One region of the Kitasatospora sp. NPDC004240 genome, then DNA from elsewhere that is predicted to be linked to it. Evidence: riboswitches for the same ligand, from Rfam matches in the RefSeq annotation. Region 1 holds a riboswitch; each other region holds the start of a gene.
The links. A riboswitch is a leader RNA that binds a small molecule or an ion and turns the genes downstream of it on or off. The one in region 1 is predicted to bind S-adenosylmethionine.

Region 1 (4,202 bases):
GGTCTCCGGGTCGATGTCGAGCATCCGTACGGCCTGGCCCCCGACGTCGTGCCCGGCGCGGTCCAGGCGCCCGTCCGGGGCCTCGCGGGCGGCCCGGCGGTCGGCCTCGCCGAGGGCGGCGCAGACCCAGACGGCGTCGGGATCGTCGATCGCGGACAGGCCGGAGACCAGGCCGCCGCCGCCGCGCCGCAGGGTCAGCGTGCCGTCCGCCGCGGCGCCGAACGACACCGGTCCCCGGTTGGAGGCCACCAGCACGGGGGCGGTGCCGGTCGGACTCGAACGTTCGGTCGTGAGATCGCCCATGGTTGGAACCTTGCCGGGGGGCGGGGTCGGCAAACGCTCAGAGCACCGGGTGGCGGCCGGTGTACTCGGGGACGGTGTGCATCGGGGGCCGCTCCAGGGCGGTCACCGGGTGGCTGTGGGCGGTGAAGGTACGGGTCAGCGGATCGCGGGTGAACTGGGTGAGCAGCGGGTGCACCAGGTCGGCGGAGGCCTTCAGCCGGTGGGTGCGGTCGAGCCGCTCCAGGGCCGTGCGGTAGATGGTGGCCGCCATCCGTCCGAGCGCCTGGCCGTCCTGGTGGCGGTGGTGGCGGACCCCGACGTCGACCTGGGCGAGGGCGTCCAGACCGGCGGTCTCCAGCGCGTCCACGAGCAGGCCGAGCTCGACGCCGTAGCCGGTGGGGAACGGCAGCCGCTCCAGCAGCGAGCGGCGGGCCGCGTACTCGCCCCCGAGCGGCTGGACGAAACCGGCGAGTTCCGGCCAGTGGAGGTTGAGCAGGGGGCGGGCGACCAGTTCGGTCACCCGGCCGCCGCCCGACGGGATGACCGTGCCCTCCCCCGCGGCGGAGCCGCTCGATGTCACCTCCAGCGGCCGGTCGTACATGGCCTTGACCAGCTGGATCCCGGGATCGGTGAGCAGCGGGCCGACGATGCCCGAGACGAAGGCGGGGTCGAACTCGCGCAGGTCGGCGTCGACGAAGCAGACGATCTCGCCACGGGTGACCAGCAGCGAGCGCCAGAGCACCTCGCCCTTGCCGGGGGCGGCGGGCAGCCGCGGCAGGATGTCGTCGCGGCGCACCACCCGGGCCCCGGCGCCGGCGGCCGCGGCGGCGGTGCCGTCCGCCGAACCCGAGTCGACCACCACCAGCTCGTCGACCAGCGGCAGGCGCTCCATCAGCTCGCGCCGGATGGTGCGGACGATGTCGCCGACCGTGGCCTCCTCGTCCAGGGCGGGCAGGACCACGCTGACGGTGCCGGCGCGGCCGGCCGCCCGCTTGGCGTCCAGCAGGGTGCGCACCGGACGGTCGGCCGCGCTCCAGGAGCGGCGGCGCAGCCAGGACGCCACCTCCGGGAGGAGCTCGGGTGTCGGTTCGGCGGGCACGGGCACACTCCTGAGGATCGCTGACTCTGCTCGGGTGAAACGGTCCATCTCGCGTGGCGGACGGTCCCTTTCGGCATTGACGCCTTCGGATACAGTCTTCGTACAGCGGTCGGACCTTCGCACGCCGGGGTCACCGCTGAGCAGGACCACAACTTCACAGAGCTCATCCAGAGGGACTGAGGGAACGGCCCGTTGACGTCCCGGCAACCTTCTCGCGCGGCTGTCGTACAGGCCCCGGCGGGACAGGTGCCAATTCCGGCCCGTGGCGCGCCCGCGTCACGGGGAAGATGAGGAGAGAGGCCTCCGCCATCATGGCTATCGACACTGCCGCACCCGTCAGCACCGTTGACCTCGGCCCCGCCGCCGCGCTGTCCTGTCGCGAGTGCGGCACCCGGTTCCCGCTCGGCCCCAGCTTCGCCTGTCTGGAGTGCTTCGGTCCGCTGGAGATCGCGTACGACTTCGGGAGCGAGGCCGCCGAGGAGCTGCGCAAGCGGATCGAGTCCGGTCCGGCCTCCATCTGGCGCTACGCCCCGCTGCTGCCCGTCCCGGCCGACGTCGCCTCGAAGCCCAACCTGAACCCCGGGTGGACCCCGCTGGTGAAGGCGGACAACCTGGGCCGCGAGCTCGGCTTCACCGCCCAGCTGCACATCAAGGACGACTCCGGCAACCCGACCCACTCGTTCAAGGACCGCGTGGTCGCCTGCGCGATCGAGGCGGCGCGGGCCTTCGGCTTCACCACGCTCTCCTGCTCCTCCACCGGCAACCTGGCCGGCGCGGTGGGCGCGGCCGCCGCCCGGGCCGGCTTCAAGTCCTGCGTCTTCATCCCGCACGACCTGGAGCAGGGCAAGGTCGTCATGGCCGGCGTCTACGGCGGTCAGCTGGTCGGCATCGACGGCAACTACGACGACGTGAACCGCTTCTGCTCCGAGCTGATCGGCGACCCGGCCGGCGAGGGCTGGGGCTTCGTCAACGTCAACCTCCGCCCGTACTACGGCGAGGGCTCCAAGACGCTGGCGTACGAGATCTGCGAGCAGCTCGGCTGGCGGCTGCCGGAGCAGATCGTCATCCCGATCGCCTCGGGCTCCCAGCTCACCAAGATCGACAAGGGTCTGCAGGAGCTCATCAAGCTCGGCCTGGTCGAGGACCGCCCGTACAGGATCTTCGGCGCCCAGGCCGCCGGCTGCTCCCCGGTCTCGGCCGCGTTCAAGGCCGGCCACGACGTGATCCGGCCGGTCAAGCCGGACACCATCGCCAAGTCGCTGGCGATCGGCAACCCGGCCGATGGCCCGTACGTGCTGGACATCGCCCGCCGCACCGGCGGCGCGGTCGAGGACGTCACCGACGCCGAGGTGGTGGCCGCGATCAAGCTGCTGGCCCGCACCGAGGGCGTCTTCGCCGAGACCGCGGGCGGGGTCACCGTCGGCGTGCTGAAGAAGCTCGTCGAGACCGGTCAGCTGGACCCGGCCAAGGAGACCGTCGCGATCAACACCGGCGACGGCCTGAAGACCCTGGACGCCGTCTCCGACGCCGGCATGACCACCGTCATCCGGCCGTCGCTGGAGTCCTTCCGGGCCGCCGGCCTCGCCTCCGTCTGACCTTCCCCGCCCCGCTCCGCCCCCCAGCTAGGAGAGCCACCGCCATGAGCGCCAACGTCCGCATCCCCACCATCCTGCGCACCTACACCGGCGGCGCCGCCGAGGTGACCGCCGAGGGCGCCACCCTCGGTGAGGTCATCGCCGACCTGGAGAAGAACCACGCGGGCATCGCCGCCCGCCTCCTGGACGACACCGGCAAGCTGCGCCGCTTCGTGAACGTGTACGTCAACGACGACGACGTGCGCTTCGCCGAGGGCCTGGCCACGGAGATCAAGGACGGCGCCGGCGTCTCGATCATCCCGGCGGTGGCCGGCGGCTGCTGAGGCCCCGGTGACGGTCGGGCCTCTCGGCCGGGTCGGCCCTCTCGGCCCGGTCGACCTCGTTGTCCGGCCGGCTCGACCGGCCTGACCGGCCGGTCGCTCCGATTGGCCTGATCGATGCGGTCCGCCGGCCCGGTGCATTCGGCCGGTTCGGTTCCGTTCGACCTGTTTGACCTGTTGAGCCGTCTTCACGTCCGGAATTGCACTCTCCGGACGTGAAGGCGGCTCGTCGTATTGCGGCGTGAATTTTTAGTCGCCCCGGTCGGAGTAGAGTTTCGCCCGGAGGGGAACGGGGCGCCCCCGCCCCGTCCGGCGGGCGAGACCCGCGTCCGCCCCGAAGCCGTGAATCATGTCAGGCGGATGTCAGAATTCATGAGGGGATTTGGGTAATTCGCCCGCCATGTCCGGGACGGAATGCCGAGTTCACCCGGTTCTGGCCCGACCTGTCCCTTGATGGACCGAGCGAATTCGTATCGGCTGGGCCTGTTGCAGAGGGCGTCTATCCGGATACATTCAGCCGCGGTCGACGCAATCACCCGTTCACCGGAGTCCGTCCGGGGCCCGGCCGGGGATCGCGGTGTGCAGGGCTGCGCTCAGGGGGGGTTCCCCGGGCCGGCCTCAACCAGACCCGGGCCCGCAGACCTGCGGGCGCGTGAAGGGCCAGCACAGCACTAGGGGAGTTCGGAATGGCTCAGGGCACCGTCAAGTGGTTCAACGCGGAGAAGGGCTACGGCTTCATCGCGGTCGACGGTGGTGCGGACGTCTTCGTCCACTACAGCGCGATCCAGATGGACGGCTACCGCACCCTTGAGGAGGGCCAGCGGGTCGAGTTCGAGATCTCTCAGGGACAGAAGGGCCCGCAGGCGGACATGGTCCGCGCGGCGGTCTGAAACCTTCCGGCTCCAG
Region 2 (4,202 bases), on a different contig from region 1:
CCCGACGGGGCGTCCGCAGGTGGCCTGAGCAGCGCGGTGTCCCTTTTCTGACGGTTCCTTCGGGGCCTCTTCGACCCTGTTGCCCCGCGTGTCGCTGCGGCCCCGCGGGGCGGCCCCGGGGTAGGGGGGAGGGCCGCCGTCGGCCGTACGGGTGGTCTGCGGGCGCCGGGGTGACGCGCCGTCCTCCGGGAGGGTGAGCCCCGTCGGGGCCCGGCCGCGGCGGCTCGGGAAGGATCACGCCGGAAGGGGCTCCGCGGGCGGTGATCGGGAGTAGCATCCGGATGAGGTGGACGTGGTCCGGATCACACTTCAGAGGAAGCAGGGGCCCATGGCGCACACGACCGACGAGACGCTCACCGTCCTCGTCTACAGCGACGACCGCAACACGCGCGAGCAGGTGCTGACGGCCCTCGGCCGCCGGCCGGCCGCGGACCTTCCCGAGCTCGACTACCTGGAGTGCGCCACCACCCCCGCGGTGCTGCGGGCGCTGGAGAAGGGGGGAGTGGACCTCTGCGTGCTGGACGGCGAGGCGGTGCCGGCCGGCGGGCTCGGCCTCGGGCGCCAGCTCAAGGACGAGATCTACGGCTGCCCCCCGGTGCTGGTGCTGATCGGCCGGCCGCAGGACTCCTGGCTGGCGGCCTGGAGCCGGGCCGACGCGGCGATCAGCCGCCCGGTGGACCCGGTGGCGCTGGCCGAGGCGGCCGCCACCCTGCTCCGCGCCCGCGTGGAGAAGCGGACACCGGCGACCCACTGAGCCGTACGGCCCGCGGGGCGGGCGTCCGGCCCCGCCCTTCACCTGGGTATCTCACTCTTAGAGAAAGGGGGACAGGACGCCACCCCCCGCTCGATAGGCTGGCTCCGCTCGCGGGGACCTCCCGGAGCTCCCTTCAAGAGCTGGAGTCAGCCATGGTGAACGTGAACCCTGCGAACGGCGGTAGCGACCCCGTGCAGGTGGTCCGCACCTGGCCGGACATCCTGGCGGCCCTGCTGGGCGGCGAGGACCTGGACCGGGCGGACACCGCCTGGGCGATGGACCAGATCATGAGCGGCGAGGCCTCCCCGGTGCAGGTGGCCGGCTTCATGGTCGCGCTGCGGGCCAAGGGCGAGACGGTCGACGAGATCTCCGGCCTGGTCGACGCGATGTACGCGCACGCCGAGCCGCTGCAGATCCCCGGCCCCGCCGTGGACATCGTCGGCACCGGCGGCGACCGCGCCAAGACCGTCAACATCTCCACCATGTCGGCGATCGTCGCGGCCGCGGCCGGCGCCAAGGTGGTCAAGCACGGCAACCGGGCCTCCTCCTCGGCCAGCGGCTCCTCCGACGTGCTGGAGAAGCTCGGCATCGCCCTCGACCTGAGCGCCCGCCGGGTGGCCGAGGTCGCCGAGGAGGTCGGGCTGACCTTCTGCTTCGCCGCCAAGTTCCACCCGTCGATGCGCCACGCCGCCCCGGCCCGGCGCGACCTCGGCGTGCCCACCGCCTTCAACATCCTCGGCCCGCTGACCAACCCGGCCAAGGTCACCGCGCACGCCATCGGCTGCTTCGACACCCGGCTCGCCGGGCTGATCGCCGGCGTGCTCGCCCGGCGGGGCTCCACCGCCCTGGTCTTCCGCGGCGACGACGGCCTGGACGAGCTGACCATCACCACCACCTCCCGGGTGTGGGTGGTGCGCGACGGCTCGGTCACCGAGACCGGCTTCGACCCGCGCGAGGTCGGCATCGAGACCGTCGGGATCGAGGCGCTGCGCGGGGCCGACGCCGCGTACAACGCGGAGGTCGCCCGCCGGCTGCTGGCCGGGGAGCGCGGACCGGTGCGGGACGCCGTCCTGCTGAACGCCGCCGCCGCGCTGGTCGCCCTCGACCTCACCGACGCGCCGCTCACCGAGCAGCTGGCGGCGGGGATGGAGCGGGCCGCGCGGGCGATCGACTCGGGCGCCGCCCAGGAACTGCTGCGCCGCTGGTCGGACGCCACCTCCCGGGGCTGACGCGACTCGGGCCGTCCTCGGGCCGTCCCGGGCCGGGGCCCGCGGGGAACGCTCCCCGCGGGCCCCGGTGCGTCCACATGGCGGACATCTGTTTGACCACCCGGTGGACGCGTCCTAGAGTCTTCGCCAGGTCATGAGTGGCAGCGTCAAGCCCCAGCTTGCTGTCCGGCAACCCTCCGTCCGTGGCGGGGTGCCCTGGGTGAGGACCGGGTCACCGGCAATCCGTCCGTGTGACAAGCGCGGACGCCGGTTGACACACACTCCCGGGGTCCTAGGCCCGTAGAAGGAGTGCATCCCCATGTCCCTCGCCACCGCCTCCCGCGCCCCGCTCGCCGTCCTCGGCCACGACGTCCAGGTCCCGCTGGCCAGCGGCGAGAAGGTCACCTACGCGCCGCTCGACTACGCGGCCAGCTCCCCGGCCCTGCAGCGGGTGTGGGACGACGTCGCCGCCTACGCGCCCTACTACGGCAGCGTGCACCGCGGCGCCGGCTACCTCTCCCAGCTGTCCACCGACCTGTTCGAGCAGAGCCGCCGGACCGTCGCCGACTTCCTCGACCTGCGCGAGGGCGACCAGGTGGTCTTCACCCGCGCCACCACCGACTCGCTCAACCTGCTGGCCGGCGCCGTCCCGGCGGGCACCCGGGTGCTCGCCTTCGAGACCGAGCACCACGCCTCACTGCTGCCCTGGGCCCACGCCGGACTGGACGTCACCTACCTGCGCGCGCCGCGCTCGCACGCCGAGGCGGTCGCCGCGCTGGAGACCGCGCTGGCCGCGGCGCCTGAGGGTCCCACGCTGCTCTGCGTCACCGGCGCCTCCAACGTCACCGGCGAGCTGTGGCCGGTCGCCGAGCTCACCGCCACCGCGCACCGCCACGGCGCCCGGGTGGTGCTGGACGCGGCCCAGCTGGCCCCGCACCACCGGGTCTCGGTGCGCGAGCTGGACGTCGACTGGATCGCCTTCTCCGGCCACAAGCTGTACGCCCCCTTCGGCGCCGGGGTGCTGGCCGGCCGCTCCGACTGGCTGGACGCGGCCGAGCCCTACCTGGCCGGCGGCGGCGCCACCCGCACGGTCGCCCGGGAGCACGACGGCTCGGTGGCGGTGCAGTGGCACGCCGGCCCCGCCCGCCACGAGGCCGGCTCGCCCAATGTGATCGGCGCCTACGCCATCGCCTCCGCCTGCCGGGCGCTGGGCGAGGCCGGCTTCGACGCGCTGGAGGCGCGCGAGCGTCAGCTGGTCGACCGGCTGACGGCGGGCCTCGCCGAGGTGCCCGAGGTCAAGGTGCTCAACCTGTTCGGCGAGGGCTCCGCCCGGGTGGGCGTGCTCTCCTTCGTCGTCCAGGGCTGGAACAGCTCGCACTTCTCGGCGGCGCTCTCCGCCGAGTACGGGATCGGCGTGCGGGACGGGCTGTTCTGCGCGCACCCGCTGCTGCGCACCCTGCTCGGCGACGAGGAGGCCGCGCCCTCCGAGTGCGGCGCGCCGGAGCCCTCGCTGCCGGGCGAGCGCAGCCTGAACGCGATCCGGGTCAGCTTCGGCGCCGGCACCCCGGACGAGCACGTCGACCGCTTCCTGACCGCCGTCCGCGCGCTGGTCACGGACGGTGCCGCCTGGAACTACCGCAACGAGGGCGGCCGTTGCGTCGCGGACACCCGCCGGGCGGGCTGACCGCGGGGCCGGCGGGGGATGCCGGAGAAGGAGGCCGCTACTCGTCCAGGCCGAGGGCGAAGGCGGCCTCCAGGTCGTGCTGGGAGTACGTCCGGAAGGCGATCTGGGTCTCGGTGTGCGCCACGCCCGGGACCTTGTTCAGCCGGCCCGGGATCACCTCGGCCAGGTCGTCGTGCCGCCGCACCCTGACCATCGCCACCAGGTCGTAGCCGCCGGTCACCGAGTAGACCTCGCTGACCCCCTCGATCGAGGCGATCGCCTCGGCGATCTCCGGGATGCGGTCCACGCTGGTCTTGATGAGGACGATGGCGGTGATCACTGTTCGGGCTCCTTTGTGAGGTGCCGCCAGCTTAGGCCCTGGGCACTGGCGAGGAGGAAGCCGACGGTGAAGCCGATGACGTGCACCAGGTAGGCGACGCCGGGCTCCGCCGAGCGCACCGACCACCACTGCAGCGAGAACCAGAGCCCGAGCACCAGCCAGGCCGGGAACCGCAGCGGCAGGAAGAGCAGCAGCGGCACCAGGGTGGTGACCCGGGAGCGGGGGTAGAGCCGCAGA
Region 3 (4,202 bases), on a different contig from region 1:
CCGGGCCGCCGTGTCCATCGACAACGCCCGCCGCTTCACGCGCGAGCACACGATGGCCGTCACCCTGCAGCACAGCCTGTTGCCGCGCGCGTTGCCCGAGCAGAGCGCCCTCGACATCGCCTACCGCTACCTGCCGGCGCAGGCGGGCGTCGGCGGTGACTGGTTCGACGTGATCCCGCTGCCGGGCACCCGGGTGGCCCTCGTCGTCGGCGACGTGGTCGGCCACGGCCTGCACGCGGCCGCGACCATGGGCCGGCTGCGCACCGCGGTCCAGAACTTCTCCTCGCTCGACCTGCCGCCGGACGAGCTCCTCGGGCACCTGGACGAACTGGTCACCCACATCGACCAGGAGACGGCCGCGGTCGACGGGACGCCCGCGATCACCGGCGCCACCTGCCTCTACGCCATCTACGACCCCACCGCCGCCACCTGCGTCATGGCCCGGGCGGGGCATCCGCCGCCGGCCGTCGTCCAACCGGACGGCGCGGCCGGGTTCCTCGACCTCCCGGCCGGTCCGCCGCTCGGCCTGGGCGGCATGCCCTTCGAGGCCGCGGAGGTGCGGCTGCCGCCGGGCAGCAGCCTGGTCCTCTACACCGACGGCCTCGTCGAGGACCGCACCCGCGACATCGGCATCGGCCTGGACGTGCTCTCCGCCTCCCTGGCCCACCCCGGCCGGTCGCCCCAGGAGGTCTGCGAGGCCGTGCTAGGCACCCTGCTGCCCGCCCGCCAGACCGATGACATCGCCCTCCTCGTCGCCCGTACCCGCGTGCTGGCGCCCGACCGGACCGCGGAGTGGGAGGTGGCCCCGACGCCCGCGGCCGTGGCGCAGGCCCGTGCTCAGGCCACCCGGCAGCTCGCCGAGTGGGGCCTGGAGGAGGCGGGCTTCGTCACCGAGCTGGTGCTCAGCGAGCTGGTGACCAACGCGATCCGCTACGCGAGCGGTCCGATCACGGTGCGGATGCTGTACGACCGCACGCTGATCTGCGAGGTCTCGGACACCAGCAGCACCGCCCCGCACCTGCGCTACGCGGTCGCCGACGACGAGGGCGGCCGCGGGCTGTTCCTGGTCGCCCGGCTCGCCGAACGCTGGGGCGTCCGCTACACCCCCACAGGCAAGATCATCTGGGCCGAGCAGTTCCTGCAGCCGGAGGTCCCGATGGCCTGGCCCCTCGACGAATGGCCGGACATCGAGTAGCCGGACATCGAGCCGCCGGCGACCGGGGGCGGGAGATCGGGTGGCGGGAGACAGGAGGGTCGTCGGGGCCGGTGCCAGACTGGCCCTGAGGGCTGGAGGTCGTGATGGGGTTCTACGCCGATCAGGTCGTGCCGCGGATCGTCAACGTCGCCTGCGGGACGAAGGAGGCCGCGCACCTGCGACGGAGGGTCTGCGAGGGCCTGGAGGGCGATGTCCTGGAGATCGGGTTCGGCTCGGGGCTGAACGTCCCGTTCTATCCCGCGGCCGTGACCCGGGTGACCGCGGTGGACCCCTCCGAGGTGGGCTGGCGACTGGCGGCCGAACGGGTGGCGGCGACCCCGGTGCGGGTGGAGCGCGGGGGCCTGGACGGTCAGGTGCTGCCGTTCCCGGACCACAGTTTCGACGCGGCGCTGTCGACCTGGACGCTGTGCACCGTCCCGGACGCCGGGGCGGCGCTGCGTGAGGTGCGGCGCGTCCTGCGGCCCGGCGGGACGCTGCACTTCGTCGAGCACGGCCTGGCCCCGGAGGGCGACGAGGCCGTACGGCGCTGGCAGCGACGGCTCGACCCGCTGGAGCAGCGGCTCCTCGGCGGCTGCCACCTGACCCGGCCGGTCGCCGAGATGCTGACCGGGGCGGGCTTCGTCATCACCGATCTCGACGTGTTCTACGAGAAGGGCGCCCCGAAGGCGCTGGGGGCCGACTCCCTGGGAGTCGCCGTCTCACCCGCCTGAACGGTCCCGGGTGACGGGCGTGGCGGCGGCCGGACGGGCGCGGCGTCCGGTGTGAGAACCGGGGAGGTTTGGCGGGCCGCCGGGGGAATCTTGTATGGTTCCTCGCGAATCATCCAGAGGGGTGGAGGGACCGGCCCTACGAAGCCCCGGCAACTCCCCGATCGACCCGGCGTCCGAAGTACGCGCCGTGCCGGCCGGGGGCAGTGCCAACTCCGGCCTGTCGCCACTGTGGCGCGGGAAAGATGAGGAGACACGGTGCTCTCTGTGCTGTCCTTCGCCCGGGCGCTTCCCGCCCCGGCCCTTCCGCGTACTCGTCTCGTGCCCGGCGCAGGCAATCGGCCGACTTCCCCGGCCCGTCCTCGCTGACCATCCCCCCGCTCCCGATGCGGAGCCTCCGTGGGCGAAGCCGTCGCGCTGCTCACGGGATTTGAGACGGAGTACCCATCCATGGACAACACGAGCGGCGTCGGCGTGCTCGACAAGATCACCTCGATCCTCGGCACCCTGGAGGCCGGTCCCACCACCCTGGCCGGCCTCGTGGCCGCCACCGGTCTGCCCCGGCCCACCGCGCACCGGCTCGCCGTCGCGCTCGAACAGCACCGGCTGGTCACCAGGGACGTCGAGGGCCGGTTCGTCCTCGGCCCCCGGCTCGGGGAGCTCTCGGCGGCCGCGGGCGAGGACCGGCTGCTGGCGGCGGCCGGTTCGGTCCTCACCCATCTGCGCGACCTCACCGGGGAGAGCGCCCAGCTCTACCGCCGGCAGGGCGAGATCCGGATCTGCGTGGCCGCGGCCGAGCGGCTCTCCGGCCTGCGCGACACCGTTCCCGTGGGGGTCACCCTGCCCATGAAGGTCGGCGCCGCCGCGCAGGTCCTGCTCGCCTGGGAGGAGCCCGAGCGCCTCCACCGCGGCCTGCAGGGCGCCCGCTTCACCGCCACCGCCCTGAGCGGCGTACGGCGCCGGGGCTGGGCGCAGTCCATCGGTGAGCGCGAGCTCGGGGTCGCGTCCGTCTCGGCCCCCGTCCGCGGCCCGGCCAACCGGGTGGTGGCCGCGGTCACGGTCTCCGGCCCGATCGAACGGCTCACCCGCCACCCCGGCGCCCGCCTCTCCCAGGCCGTGGTGGCGGCGGCCGACCGCCTGACCGAGGCCCTGCGCCAGACCTGACCGGCCCGCGGGCCGGGTGCCCCGTGGGCCGGGCCTCGGGGCACCCGGCCGGGTGCGGTACGCCGAGGCGGGGGTGCACGGTTCCGTCCCGCCCGCGGCGTTTCGCCCGGCCGGCGGGTGGGCGGGACGTCTAGTCTCGGGCCGTGGGACAGCCCGAGCAGCGCGCCGAAGGCGCGGGACCGTTCACCACCCGGCTCACCTGGCGCCCGCCCGGCGGGGGGACCGCCGTGTGGGAGTCCCGGCTCGCCCGGCGGCGCGGACTCATCGCGGTCCACCCGCCCGGTGCGCGCACCGGCCACCACGCCAGCGCCGACGAGGTCGCCCTGCGCCGGCTGCGCCGGCTCAACGCCGTCGCCGCCACCGCGTTCATCATCGGCGGCGCCCTCTTCGCGGCCGGCGCCGGCGTCGCCCAGTTCGGTTCCGGCGACGCCACCACCTGCGCCTCCATCTACTTCGCCGGCGGCCTCTTCTTCAACACCGGCGGGTACGTCTCGCTGCTCCAGGTGATCAACGCGCCCCGCCACGTGCCCGGCGGTGAGGGCCGGCTGGTCACCCACCGCTGGCGCTGGTGGAGCTACGAACCGAAGCGGGTGGACTGGCTGAGCGCGTCCGTCCTGTTCGCCGGCACCCTGGTCTTCGCCGTCAACCTGCTCGACTCGTTCCTGCAGGGGCTGAGCGTCCAGCAGGTCAACCGGCTGATCTGGGCCCCCGACGTCATCGGCTGCGTGCTCTTCCTGATCTCCGGCCACCTCGCCTTCGTCGAGATCTGCCACGGCCGGCCCTGCTTTTGCCGCCGAAGCCTCGGCTGGTGGATCGTGGCCGTGAACCAGCTCGGCTCGGTCCTCTTCATGATCTCGGCCCTCGCGGCCTTCACCCGGCCCAGCACCGGCAGCCTCGTCAACGCCGACATCGCCAACTGGGGCACCCTCACCGGCGCCCTCTGCTTCTCGCTCGGCGGGGTGCTCCAGCACTTCGAGCGTCCTTGACATCATCCCCGGGCGTGTTCCCGAAGGGGCGGACGGGGCCTCAGGGTGGCGGGGCGAGCGGGGTCAGGGCGCCGGGGCGGGTGGCGTCGGCCGCGGCGGAACCGTGGAGGAGGGTCGGCAGGTCGCGGG

Region 2: linked by a shared signal. The riboswitch ahead of ACWEQL_RS02430 (aminotransferase class V-fold PLP-dependent enzyme) and the one ahead of thrC (threonine synthase) in region 1 are both predicted to bind S-adenosylmethionine.
Region 3: linked by a shared signal. The riboswitch ahead of ACWEQL_RS35365 (IclR family transcriptional regulator) and the one ahead of thrC (threonine synthase) in region 1 are both predicted to bind S-adenosylmethionine.

What each region holds. Positions count from the first base shown of each region.
Region 1 is NZ_JBSGFD010000049.1:1,209-5,410, forward strand. It holds gene ACWEQL_RS15710 (alpha,alpha-trehalose-phosphate synthase (UDP-forming)) at 1-303, opposite strand, end outside; gene ACWEQL_RS15715 (glucosyl-3-phosphoglycerate synthase) at 341-1,381, opposite strand; SAM riboswitch class I at 1,542-1,675, shown strand; gene thrC (threonine synthase) at 1,693-2,976, shown strand; gene ACWEQL_RS15725 (MoaD/ThiS family protein) at 3,021-3,299, shown strand; gene ACWEQL_RS15730 (cold-shock protein) at 3,983-4,186, shown strand.
Region 2 is NZ_JBSGFD010000005.1:24,852-29,053, forward strand. It holds gene ACWEQL_RS02420 (hypothetical protein) at 329-754, shown strand; gene trpD (anthranilate phosphoribosyltransferase) at 907-1,983, shown strand; SAM riboswitch class IV at 2,113-2,229, shown strand; gene ACWEQL_RS02430 (aminotransferase class V-fold PLP-dependent enzyme) at 2,282-3,646, shown strand; gene ACWEQL_RS02435 (Lrp/AsnC family transcriptional regulator) at 3,684-3,965, opposite strand; gene ACWEQL_RS02440 (rhomboid family intramembrane serine protease) at 3,962-4,202, opposite strand, start outside.
Region 3 is NZ_JBSGFD010000209.1:3,990-8,191, reverse strand. It holds gene ACWEQL_RS35375 (SpoIIE family protein phosphatase) at 1-1,195, shown strand, start outside; gene ACWEQL_RS35370 (class I SAM-dependent methyltransferase) at 1,300-1,926, shown strand; SAM riboswitch class I at 2,033-2,175, shown strand; gene ACWEQL_RS35365 (IclR family transcriptional regulator) at 2,374-3,087, shown strand; gene ACWEQL_RS35360 (hypothetical protein) at 3,231-4,073, shown strand; gene ACWEQL_RS35355 (helix-turn-helix transcriptional regulator) at 4,114-4,202, opposite strand, start outside.